DNA from 3 places in the Bacillus cereus group sp. RP43 genome. Region 2 is predicted to be linked to each of the others. Evidence: riboswitches for the same ligand, from Rfam matches in the RefSeq annotation. Region 2 holds a riboswitch; each other region holds the start of a gene.

Region 1 (4,421 bases), 870 kb from region 2:
GTAGTGCTTCATCATAACTCTCTACAATTTTTGCCTCTCCGTATAAAAATCTAGGTAACGGTATTTTTCTTCCAAACATAAAAAACCATTGTTTCTTTGAAGAAATATGCATCCCGCCTTTTTCATCAATATAAAAACTCAATGTAGAAACGAGTAAATGTGGCTCACCAAAATAATCTACAATTTCATTATTCTCTTCATCCAACTGCATAACAGCGTTAAAATATCTTTTCTTATTATGAAAATAAAAAGTACGATTCCACCGTACAAATTCTTTCCCCTGTTCATCTCGCTCAGCGGTATTATGTATCGTAAATGGCACTTTCTTTCCTCGCTCAGAGAAAAACATTCGAAACTTCGATGCAATTTTCAAAATCAATTTAACTAAAAAAGAGCCACCGTAAATTTCATCCATTTCCCCTTCTCCTGTAAAACTATTCTCTTCTGTAATCGCATATCGCTTCTGCAATTTTGGATGAAGCCTTTTATAAGAATCCCCTAATAATCTTTCATAAATATTAACCATATACTTATCCCTTTCTCGTCCTCTTGCAATTTTTTGCGCTTGGCAAATTAGTGCTATTTATATAACCGACAATCGATAACCCTATTAGAAGAAAATTTAATGTAATCGGATTAAACGGTTGCGTAAAACTAGCGATATTCGTCGATCCTGCCGCTAATGTTAAAACTATCAACAATATAATATGCAATATAAATAGTTTTCGCTTTTGAAGTGGCAATAGCCACATAACACCCCATATTATTTCTAAAAATCCAACTATTTTAAGTATAAAAATACTACTTTCATTCGATCCGATTAGTGCAGAAAGCATCTTTACTTCTTCTGAATGAGTAAACATCAATTTCGGTACAATCCCTTGATATAACCATACGAAGGCAAATAAAAAGCAAACAAGCCAATAAGTCATCGTTCTTCTAATTAGCAACTTAGGATGAAGCCCCTTTTCTAACCATAATTTTAAAGCATCAAAACTCCATGCAGTCGCAGAGCCTAATAAAGGCCGAAAAACATATGAATCTATCACATTCCCTATGCGACCAAACCTTGTATCATAATCATATTGCGTTTCAAAATGAATATGTTCTCCATTCAGTGTATATTTCCAATAACCTCGTCCTATTTGTATAAGTGATAACTTATTGTCTGTCCAAAATTTCAATGAGGAAATGCGTTCCCCAGTTTCTTTTCTTATTTCACCTATCGATTCCCCTTCTCCGGCTATTTCAAGCCCAAATCCGATCTTTGTTTTATATAAAAACTTCTGCGGTTCTCCCTCTTTCTTCTCTAAATAAGAAATTTCAGTAAAACGAGCATCCCACTCTGTATGTAGGTCTGGTTCTTGCGTATATTCCCATAATTTCTCCATTGTTGTTTTCATTTCTGTCGCAACATAAATAGGCCTCTTCATGCTTCCACCTCCTATACTCTATATTTTCAATGTACATGCAATACATTTATTTTGCTACATTTTTCACAAACTTTTTTTCGAAAAAGAAAGAATTTTGAAAATATATATAAAACACTTGATTCCCTGAAAAATTTAAATTATTATAAAACAAATGTTACCAACAACTTCATAAATCATACACTCTCGCCTAAAACGTGAGATAGAGGTTGCAACGCTTATAAGTATTCTAAAGGAGACACAGAGATGTCTATGAATTTAGAGGAAAGGAAGTGTTGCCGAAATTGATAAATTTCTCTGCATTTATCAATTGGGGCTGTTTTCGAATAGAAACAGAACTGTCATATGTACAGACGTGTACGTATGAAGAGCTATCTACAAAAAAGAGATATCATTTTCATGATATTCCTTTTTTGGCGGTTTTTTTATTAGCTCCGTTTTCTGTTTCCCTTTTCCTGTAACAGCACCATCCTCACTTATTTGAGATGGTGTTTTTTGTTTTTCTCTCTGGTAACTACAGGAATATTGGGATTTGTATATGTCCTAACCTATTCTTAAAAATGGACGAAAGAAGGAATTCGTAATGGAAACGATTGTACAAAAATTTGGCGGTACTTCTGTCGGAAGCGTCGAACGCATTCAACATGTAGCAAATTTAATTATTGAAGAATATGAACGAGGACATAGTATTGTCTCTGTCGTTTCAGCAATGGGAAAAAGTACGGATAAACTTGTAGCACTTGCTAACGCTATTACTGAAAATCCAAGTAAACGTGAAATGGATATGCTCCTATCTACAGGAGAACAAGTAACTATTTCATTATTAACAATGGCACTACAAACAAAAGGTTATAACGCAATTTCATTAACAGGATGGCAAGCTGGTATTACGACAGAATCTGTACATAGTAGTGCACGGATTACTGACATTAACACCACTCGTATTCAGTCTCACCTTACTGAAGGCACGATTGTTATAGTAGCTGGTTTCCAAGGAGTAAGTGAAGAAAATGAAATTACCACACTTGGCCGCGGTGGTTCTGATACGACTGCTGTTGCATTAGCTGCGGCACTAAAAGCGAAAAAATGTGATATTTATACGGATGTGACCGGCGTATATACGACTGATCCACGAGTTGTACAAGATGCTTATAAATTAGATGAAATTTCTTATGACGAAATGTTAGAGCTTGCCAACCTCGGTGCTGGCGTATTACACCCACGCGCTGTTGAGTTTGCTAAAAATCATAATGTAGTTTTAGAAGTACGATCAAGCATGGAACAAGAAAACGGAACAATTGTAAGGGGAGAATGTAACATGGAACAACAAGCAATCGTTAAAGGTATTGCATTTGAGGATAATATTACACGCGTCACAATTAAAGGATTAGAACAAGGTGCACTTTCAACAGTTTTCTCTACATTAGCAGCAGCACATATTAATGTAGATATTATTATTCAAAGTATTACAAATGAAGAAACTGTTCACCTCTCCTTCTCGATCCATTCTAATGATTTAAGAGAAGCATTAGAAGTATTGGAACAAAATCAAGAAGCACTTCACTATGAATCTGTAGAACATGAAAATCATTTAGCAAAAGTATCAATTGTAGGATCAGGTATGGTATCTAACCCTGGTGTCGCTGCGAATATGTTCACTACTTTAAAAGAAGGTGGTATTCATATTAAAATGGTAAGTACATCTGAAATTAAAGTATCAGTTGTAATTGACCGTATTCATTTAGTAGATGGTGTTGAAGCACTCCATCAATCATTTATGGCAAAAATTGAGCCTTTAGTGCAGATGAGTTAATTTCCACCAGTAAAACTTAAAACAAATTATATGAATCTATTTCCTTCCTATATAAATAGAAAGCTGTTTGTATTGTATAGATTGACAAGAAAGTTATTTTATCGAATAGCAACTACATTATCAAATTCTTGAAATGATAGCATTCACGAAATAAAGTTCGCGCATATTTCAATAGTAGAGGGTTTACGAAGTGTTGTTCGTTAACAAGATGTTATATACTATACCCGAAAACACCTTGTCACATTTCCCTACACTGTGACAAGGTGTTTTTTGTTTAGAAGAGATTTTAGTATAATTATGAGGATAATTAGATAATAAATTTATACATATAAGGAGATAAAGACTATGACAAAAAACAGATTACTACGAATGGACAATGTCAGCATCGTTGTAGAATCCCTTGATAACGCAATCTCTTTCTTCGAGGAGATTGGCTTGAATCTCGAAGGACGAGCTACTGTTGAAGGTGAATGGGCTGGTCGCGTAACTGGACTCGGTTCTCAGTGCGTAGAGATTGCTATGATGGTTACGCCAGATGGTCACAGCCGAATTGAACTTTCGCGATTTCTCACCCCACCTACTATAGCAGATCACCGGACAGCTCCTGTAAACGCCCTCGGTTATCTGCGCGTCATGTTCACCGTCGAAGACATTGACGAAATGGTATCCAGACTTACTAAGCATGGTGCTCAGCTCGTTGGCGAAGTAGTTCAGTATGAGAACTCATATCGACTCTGCTACATTCGTGGAACCGAAGGAATTTTAATCGGTTTGGCGGAAGAACTCGGTAACAAATAAGTAAGTGATGTTTTATAAAAAGCCTTTACTGAAATATACATTACTGAATTAAAAATATTTGAAGCACATTCTTACTCCATAAAACTTAAATTTTCAACCCCGTCCTAACTTTAGAACGGGGTTATGCTTATTGAACTTTTAAAATCAAATAACTTTATTATCATTTTACAAATACATTCCGAGACTTTATACAAACAACTTTTCAATACATTATCAACATCTAAAAATTTCTATAAAATAATTCAATTATTCTTAATACTCTTTCCTAGGAAATATAACGGACTCTTCTCACTTCTTATCATATATATCTTTCCCTTTAAAAAACGAGCGAAATTCATTCAAAATAACTTTCTTCACGTCAGAATAAAAAACCATCATGA
Region 2 (4,421 bases):
AAACAGCACAATCGTTCCATTAATCGACGACAAATCTGCTGACTTCGTTCAAGGTTTAATTGACGATGCTGCTGAAAAAGGTGCAACAATCGTTATCGGTAACAAACGTGAGCGTAACTTAATTTACCCAACATTAATCGACCACGTAACAGAAGAAATGAAAGTTGCTTGGGAAGAGCCATTCGGCCCAATCCTTCCAATCATCCGTGTTTCTTCTGATGAACAAGCGATTGAAATTGCTAACAAATCAGAGTTCGGCTTACAAGCAAGTGTCTTCACAAAAGACATTAACAAAGCATTTGCAATTGCTAACAAGATCGACACTGGCTCTGTTCAAATTAACGGACGCACAGAGCGCGGCCCTGACCACTTCCCATTCATCGGTGTAAAAGGTTCAGGTATGGGCGCACAAGGTATTCGTAAGAGCCTTGAGTCTATGACTCGTCAAAAAGTAACTGTATTAAACTTAGTTTAATCTTATATGTAGAAGCTGATCTAGTTTTAGATCAGCTTCTTTTTATTTCACGAGTTGTTTTTCCATAGGTAAATTCACACATTCTACAGAAATTTGATACCCTAACCACCGCTCAGCAATATGTTCAAATGATGAGACAGAGCCTGTTGTAAAAAATCGATGCTTCGGATTAAGATTGTCAGACAAAATTCCTTTGTGCTGTAAAATTGTGCTTAACTCTATCGCTGTTTCTTCTGCAGAACTAATAATCGTCACAGCCTCTCCTAACTCCTTTTTTATATAGGACTCTAAAAGTGGATAATGCGTACACCCAAGAATTAACGTATCTATATCTTCTTTCGTTAATGGCAGTAAAGCCTGTTTCACTTGCTGCGTTACATATGCTGTATCTTCTAATTGATTTTCTACAACTGTAGCTAAAGTCGGACATGCATGACTATGCACTTCCAAATGTGTATCAAGCTCGTGTAATGCTTTTTCGTACATATTAGATTTTATCGTACCTACAGTTCCAATTACCCCGATTTTCCCTTTCTTTGTCACTTTAATTGCAGCTCTTGCTCCCGGATGTATAACGCCAATAACTGGAATGGAAAGTGCTCCTTGCAAATCAGTCAATGCAGCAGCTGCACCAGTATTACATGCTACAACTAGAGCTTTTAACGGAAACTGTTTGAGGAACTCAACCATTTCAAATATGAAAGATTGTACCTCCTCTACACTTCTTGGCCCATACGGACAACGCTCATTATCACCGATATAGTAAATGCTCTCTTTAGGCAATTGACGCATAATTTCACTCGCAACTGTTAATCCTCCAACCCCTGAATCTAGTACACCTATTACGGAATTTTGATTACATGCAGACATATACTTCATCCCCCTTCTCAATCTTCTAGCGCCGTAAACATTTATTATATTATGAAAATTTAAACATTGTACAATAATCCCTCTCCTTTTTAATCACGAACTCTTCTCTATAATCTGATTATTACTATATCCATTGACGTATAAAAATACATTTGTTACTCTTAAACATGTTAATTTAATACATAAATCCTCATTCGTATCTCGGTGAGGTAGAGGTTGCAATCATTAAGAGTATCATTTCAGGAGATGTAGTGGCATTGACGAATGAATGAGAAAGGAATGGTTGCCGAAGTAAGATGTGTCCACCATGCACGCTTGCTGGGTCTGCATTTAATAAGTGCAGAACTGTCACAAACGTTTCGTTTGTGGAGAGCTATCGAGAGGTATGTCGTGGGTTTCTTATAAGATAGAAAGCATGTAGCGGCAAATTACGTGCTTTTTTTGTTTTGTTTGGAACTTCTCTTCCCTACCGCGGAAGACATACATATCTCCTCGCTTGACTTGGTTATACTAACTTTGGAGGTATTTTCTATGCAACAAAAAAAATGGGGCTTTTGGGTACTAACAGCTTTCGTTGTCGGTAACATGGTTGGCGCTGGTATTTTCATGGTGCCAAGTACGTTAGCACAAACAGCAAGCCCGCTCGGTGTCACTTTAGCTTGGTTAACAACAGGGTTTGGTGTTTTAATGCTAGCTCTTGTTTTCGGTAATTTAGCAATTCGTCGTCCTGATTTAACGACAGGACCACAAAGTCATGCATATGCTTTATTCTCAACACCAAAAAGAAAGAAAATGGCTGGTTTCAGCATGGTGTGGGGATACTGGGTTGCAAACTGGGCAAGTAACGTTGCCATTATCACATCTTTTGCGGGATATTTATCACTCTTCTTCCCGATTATGAAAGATACACGTCTATTGTTTTCAATCGGCTCTTTCGATATAGAAGTTGGAAAACTAATTACATTTACTATTTGTTCTGTCTTACTATGGGGCACACATTTAATTTTAACAAACGGTGTAAGCGGAGCTGGGAAGCTAAACTTCTTAGCAACAACAACGAAAGTAACTGGATTCCTTCTATTCATTGTTGTTACGTTATTTGCGTTCGAGGCTTCAAAGTTTGGACAATGGTATACACCAATGATCGATAAAGAAGGTGTATCACACGGTCTCCTTTCACAAGTAAATTTAGCTGCTCTTACAACACTTTGGGCATTTATTGGGATTGAATCAGCCGTTCTTTTATCAAACCGAGCTACTTCTCCCAAAACGGTAAAACGGGCGACTGTTGCTGGTTTACTAATAACCGTTGCAATTTATTTAGGAATTACAATTTTAACAATGGGTGTACTTCACGTTGATAAATTACAAGCTTCTGAACGTCCATTAGCAGATGCATTAAACGCTGCAATGGGTCACGGCGGCGGGAAACTTATGGCATTACTTGCTCTTACTTCCCTATTCGGTTCAATATTAGGCTGGATTTTATTAAGCTCAGAAGTGCCTTATCAAGCAGCAAAAGAAGGTTTCTTCCCTTCCTTCTTCGCAAAAACAAACAAAAAAGGAAGTCCAATTCATTCACTACGATTAACAAACATTATGTCGCAAGTGTTCTTATTCTCAACATTATCAGGAACAATTGCGGAAGCTTATACATTCGTTATTACAGTGTCAACTTTAGCCTACCTCATTCCATATCTCGTTTCACCAATCTTCCAGTTAAAACTAGTCGCAACTGGTGAAACATACAAAAATGAAATGCGGGCAAGAATTATGGATGGTGTAGTCGCAGTTATCGCACTTTGCTATGCACTATGGGTTATTAAAACAGGCGCATCCGATATTAAAACATTCCTTCTCGGAATTGGTTTATTCGTAATTGGCTTTGCCTTCTATCCATTAATGAATCGTGATCAGAAAAAAAATAAAGAAAAGAAAAACGAGCAAGTTGCATAACGCAATTTGCTCGTTTTTTGCTTAATAAAACATATATAATAGAAAAAAGAGGTGAAAAACATGTCAATCGAATCACTATGGAGCTCTCGCTTTCAACAACATATTCAAAATGCCATCACATACTTTGCACGTATGATTAACGGTTTACTATATAGTTTCATCTTCGTCTCATGTGTAGGTGCATATTATTACGCCAAGTTTCTTAAAACGGATCCTTCTAAAGGAATATCTCTATTGCTTATTACAATCGTCTTAACAGTGATTATAACGAGATGCCCAATACGTACATTTATTCAAAAGCCCGATGCTGTCTATTTACTAGCACTAGAAGAGAAATTAACTTCTTATTTTAAAAAATCTCTTCTATATAATTACATCATTCAGCTTTTCCCATTATTATTTACGTTCCTTATTCTCGTACCACTTGCCATGCAATCATTACAATTGACTGTACCTTTTCTATGTACAATCTTTATCGTTTTAATGATTACGAAAGCTTGGAACATGTACATACACTGGATGTGGCGTGATAGTTATGAAAAAAACATATGGCTTATCATTCGTATTGCTTGTAACGCCCTTATCATTTACATGCTATTTTATACTGCAAATGTAATTGTATTAGGCGGATTACTCTTACTTCTTGCTTTCCTACTTCTATATACGAAGAAACAGCCCACAAAGCGAATACCGTGGGAATACATAATTGAGCAAGAAGAAAAAATGGACATACGCTTTTATCAATTCGCTAGCATCTTTACCGATGTTCCGCAGCTAAAAAAACAAGTAAACGGCAGAAAATGGCTTACAAATTGGATCGAACCTTTACTACATAAAAAACAAGCTACTTTCTTCTATTTACATACACTATCGTTTTTACGTGGGAATGATTATTTCGGTATATATATTCGCTTAAGTATTATCGGTTCCTTTATCGTATATTTCGTACCGAATCTATATGTAAAAGGTGCTACTACTTACATCGTCCTATACATGATCTCTATGCAGCTTCGTTCTCTGTGGAAATATTTTTCGGGAAATATTATCGTGGCATTATATCCAATTGATACTGAAGAACGAATGAGGCAATTTCTTAGCTTAATTTTCATATTGCTAAGTA
Region 3 (4,421 bases), 2.1 Mb from region 2:
TCACGTAACCACTGTTGCAATATGTCCAAGGTTTCTTCATGGTATTTTTCAAGATAAGGACGAATGGCATATTCAGCAGTATTTCTTTTTGTTATTTCATACATTGCGTTGAATGAGGAGTCAAAATCGTTAAGGCCATATTTTTCAACGTATTTTGCGATAGGCATATACATATAACCCTTTGTAAATGTGCCGACTTCTGTTGTATTTTCTGGTCCTAATGTTTTCAGTAATATATGTATTGCTTCATTAAAATCTTTTTGTAATGCATTGTGTAATTCATCTGCTATTACTTCTACACGTTGCTTTAACTCTAAATTTTCAACTTTATATGTTACGGAATCTATAAATTTTTTTTTAGAGAAATTAGAATCATGTTTAGAAATAGAATCAGCCATTTTTTCTGCTAATTCTTCGTTGAATAAAAATTTTAACGGAACATATTTGCCCATTTTTTCACCTCAGTGGTCAGTTGAAACAATTGTTATTTTTTTATCGACAATCCATACACCAACGTCTCACTAGGAGTCGTAATGCTAAAACCAGTCGTCTTATAATCAAGTTTTAACGTATCACCAGTGTAGTCTTTCGTGAATGAGTCCATTTGTACAATAAGCTGTTCATCTTCATAAACAACATCATCTGCATTATATGTATCCCAAATTAAATCAACATCAACGAAAATGCTGCAAGAGTTTGTCATAGTTCCTCTAATGCGAATAATCTTTTTGTCTTCACGTTCTAGTCTATGTATAGCTACTATTGCTTCATCAGTAATACGAATGTTCATGTAATCCCAACCTTTATTTATATTTCCTCTATTATTGCAAAAACAGTGGCAATAGGGAAGGGAGATGAATTGTAATAAAAAACGAGCAAACAAATTTGTTTGCTCGTTTTGCTATACTTCCTTCTATTTCAGTTCACATTTATCAAGTGGAATTACTTTCGTTTTCTTAGTGAATTTATATCCTAACCATAGTACTAAAAAGAGTGGTAAACCGATGTAAGAAACGAGTACACCGTTCCAGTCGATAGATGCTCCCGTAAATGCTCCGTAGTTTTGACCTAAAATAACGATAACACAAAGTGTAAATGCAAAGATTGGACCGAACGGGAACCATTTCGCTTGATATGGTAAATCTTTCAAATCTTTCCCTTGTGCAATATAAGCTTTACGGAAACGGTAATGACTAATAGCAATCCCTACCCAAGCAATAAATCCTGACATCCCAGAAGCATTTAATAACCAAATGTATACAACACCGTCACCGAATAAAGAAGCGATGAAAGCGACGCTACCAACTACTGATGTTGCGATTAATGCGTTAACAGGTACACCGCGGCTATCTAATTTGCCTAAGAACTTTGGTGCTTTTCCCTGGCGAGCTAAATCCCAAAGCATACGAGTTGATGCATACATTCCAGAGTTACCAGCAGATAGAACTGCAGTTAAAATAACAGCGTTCATAACAGAAGCAGCGAAGGCAACGCCCGCTTTTTCAAATACAAGTGTAAATGGACTTACTGTAACATCACTCGCTGCAAGGCTTTCAGTCGTATAAGGAATTAATAAACCGATAACGAGAATTGCTAAAATGTAGAATAATAAAATACGCCAAAAGATAGAACGAATTGCTTTTGGAATATTGCGTTCTGGATCAGCAGTTTCACCAGCAGCTACTCCTAATAATTCAGTTCCTTGGAATGAGAAACCAGCAGCCATAAATACACCGATAATTGCCATGATTCCACCGTTAAATGGTGCATCTGCAACAGTGAAGTTTTTAAAGCCGACAGATTCGCCACCCATAATTCCAAAAATCATCATAAAACCGACAATTAAAAAGATAATAATAGTAACTACTTTAATAAGTGCGAACCAATATTCAGATTCACCAAAACCTTTAACAGATAAATAGTTTAAGAGAAAAATAATAGCTAAGCAAAGTCCACTCCAAATAAGAGAAGGGGTATCTGGGAACCAAAATTTCATAATTAATGTTACGGCTGCAAGTTCAGCTGCAATCGTAATCGCCCAGTTATACCAATAGTTCCATCCAAGTGCAAAGCCAAGTGATGGATCAACAAATTTTGTTGCATAAGTGCTAAAAGATCCAGTAACAGGCATGTAAGCTGCGAGTTCAGCTAAGCTTGTCATTAAGAAATAAACCATAATTCCAATTGCGGCGTATGCGACTAGTGCACCGCCAGGACCAGCTGAATGGATCACACCACCGCTGGCAAGAAATAGTCCGGTACCGATTGTACCACCGAGAGAAATCATCGTAAGGTGACGAGATTTTAATCCGCGTTTTAATTCACCTTGTCCTTGTGTAGTTTGCGTTTTAGAGGTAGATTGATTTGTTGCGCTATTCATGTTCAACACTCCTTTTCTTGTAGGTTAGGAAGGAGCGGGGGAGAAAAATACAAAAAACCGCCAAAGGAATTAGGCGGAACGTTTCACAAATAACCACCCCATCATACCCTTCCGTTAAGATAGCACCCCACGTTTACACGGTAATTTTGTAAACGTGACAGTTCTGTTCCTTTCGGAGACAGACCCAGCTCATATTTCCAGAGAAGAAATACAAACTTCGGCAACTTTTCCTTTCAAACGGAGTCAGTGACATTCTCTGTGTCTCGTCCGTTTTACTTTTAAAAGTCGCAACCTCTACCTCATCGGATTGATGAGGATTTATATATTGCTAAGATATTTAATATATGGCAATTGTAATGACTTTCTGAATATATTGCAAGGAATTTTGTTAGGAAAAGTCAAAAAATATCGGTTATTGTATAGGAAACGCTTGCAAAACTCCACCCGAACCTACTATTATGTAGCAATAAGCAAAGAAAAAATTGTTATACAAATGTTTCGCAAAAAATAATGAAAAACCCTTTAAAATTAAAAGAAAATTCAGAAAATATAATTCGACATAACTATTGAAGGGAATCACCTCTTTTATTTTGTTTCAAAGAAAAAACATAAGTATAAATTAAAAGAGTGAATATTCTTTCTTTTTGTAGTAAAATCGAAGTACCGTTTAATTAAAAAGGGGACGTCGTTATGAAATTAGAAACGGAAAGATTACATATTATCCCATGTGCAGAAGAATGGGTTCAAATTGCGAAGAATCAAGGATACAATAGTGGCCCGCATATTGCAGGGCATGTAGAAAGTGTAAAACAAGACGCAGCTTTATTACCTTGGGGTGCGTGGTATGTCATTCGAAAAGAAGATGACATCGTACTAGGGGATATAGGATTTAAAGGGAAACCGAACGAGAAACGTACAGTAGAAATTGGTTACGGTTTTATTAAGAAATATTGGAATAAAGGGTATGCTACAGAATCTGTAGATGAATTAATAAAGTGGGCTTTCCAGACAGAAGAGGTAGATACAATTATTGCGGAGACACTCCTTGAAAATGGTAGTTCGATTCGTGTATTAGAGAAATTACAAATGAAGAGAGTAGATACAACAGATACGATGATTAATTGGAAAATAGAAAAATAAAAAATACCGCTCGATATAGTTCGAGCGGTATTTTTATCATTATGGTAGCATTTGTTTTTGATCTTTCGGATAACCATCTGTCGATACGTTAGAACGATTGGAATGATTACGGACAGCAATAAAAATGGATATAATAACGACAAGACCAACTGCAATGTAAGAAAGTGAAATAATAGTTGGATCTACTTTAAATGTAGTAAGCAGTGTACGAATATTCGTAAAGATTATAAGGCCACCAACTAGTACGCCAAGCAAATGTGCTGGAACGATGCGAACTAACCATGCGGCGATTGGTGCAGCGACAATACCACCGAGCATGAGAGCAAATACCCAAACCCAGCTTACTTGTTCCCAGCCAAGTGAAATGAAAAAGCCAATCGTTGCAGCGAGTGAAACAGGAAATTCACTCGTATCAACAGATCCAATAACTTTTCTAGCTTCATTTCCTCTTGCAAGAAGTACAGGTGTTGTAATCGGTCCCCAACCACCGCCGCCTGTTGAATCGACGAATCCAGCGAATAAGCCGAGTGGCACAAGTTGTTTGGCAGACATGCGCTTTTTGGAAGTAACAATTTGTTTTTGAATAATGAATCGTAATAAAATATAAACGCCTAAAGTGAATAAAAATATTGAAATGTACGGTTTAATCACATCGCCAGGTAAATTACTTAAAAAACATGCCCCAATAAATGCGCCAATTGCCCCTGGTAATGTAAGTCTGGAAACCGTATATTTATCAACGTTTCCAAATTTGATATGCGATGCACCAGAAGCTGCGGTTGTAACGACTTCAGCTAAGTGAACAGATGCGGAAGCTACAGCTGGTGCAATACCAAACATTAATAATAGTGAGGTAGATGTTACCCCATACGCCATTCCAAGTGCGCCATCGATCAATTGA

What was found. Region 2 has a riboswitch for lysine ahead of QCI75_RS22530 (amino acid permease). Riboswitches for the same ligand answer to the same signal wherever they lie in the genome.
Positions count from the first base shown of each region.
Region 1: linked by a shared signal. The riboswitch ahead of QCI75_RS18035 (aspartate kinase) and the one ahead of QCI75_RS22530 (amino acid permease) in region 2 are both predicted to bind lysine.
Region 3: linked by a shared signal. The riboswitch ahead of QCI75_RS11860 (amino acid permease) and the one ahead of QCI75_RS22530 (amino acid permease) in region 2 are both predicted to bind lysine.

Region 1 is NZ_JARVHQ010000001.1:3,458,556-3,462,976, forward strand. Features, by position in the region: gene QCI75_RS18025 (DUF4166 domain-containing protein) at 1-526, opposite strand, end outside; gene QCI75_RS18030 (DoxX-like family protein) at 531-1,433, opposite strand; lysine riboswitch at 1,626-1,812, shown strand; gene QCI75_RS18035 (aspartate kinase) at 2,014-3,243, shown strand; gene QCI75_RS18040 (VOC family protein) at 3,589-4,041, shown strand; partial or broken gene QCI75_RS18045 (helix-turn-helix domain-containing protein) at 4,330-4,421, opposite strand, start outside.
Region 2 is NZ_JARVHQ010000001.1:4,329,939-4,334,359, forward strand. Features, by position in the region: gene gapN (NADP-dependent glyceraldehyde-3-phosphate dehydrogenase) at 1-475, shown strand, start outside; gene racE (glutamate racemase) at 518-1,345, opposite strand; lysine riboswitch at 1,548-1,729, shown strand; gene QCI75_RS22530 (amino acid permease) at 1,877-3,301, shown strand; gene QCI75_RS22535 (ABC transporter permease) at 3,362-4,421, shown strand, end outside.
Region 3 is NZ_JARVHQ010000001.1:2,255,868-2,260,288, forward strand. Features, by position in the region: gene QCI75_RS11850 (DNA alkylation repair protein) at 1-452, opposite strand, end outside; gene QCI75_RS11855 (iron-sulfur cluster biosynthesis family protein) at 485-790, opposite strand; gene QCI75_RS11860 (amino acid permease) at 914-2,380, opposite strand; lysine riboswitch at 2,493-2,685, opposite strand; gene QCI75_RS11865 (GNAT family N-acetyltransferase) at 3,071-3,520, shown strand; gene QCI75_RS11870 (sulfite exporter TauE/SafE family protein) at 3,560-4,421, opposite strand, start outside.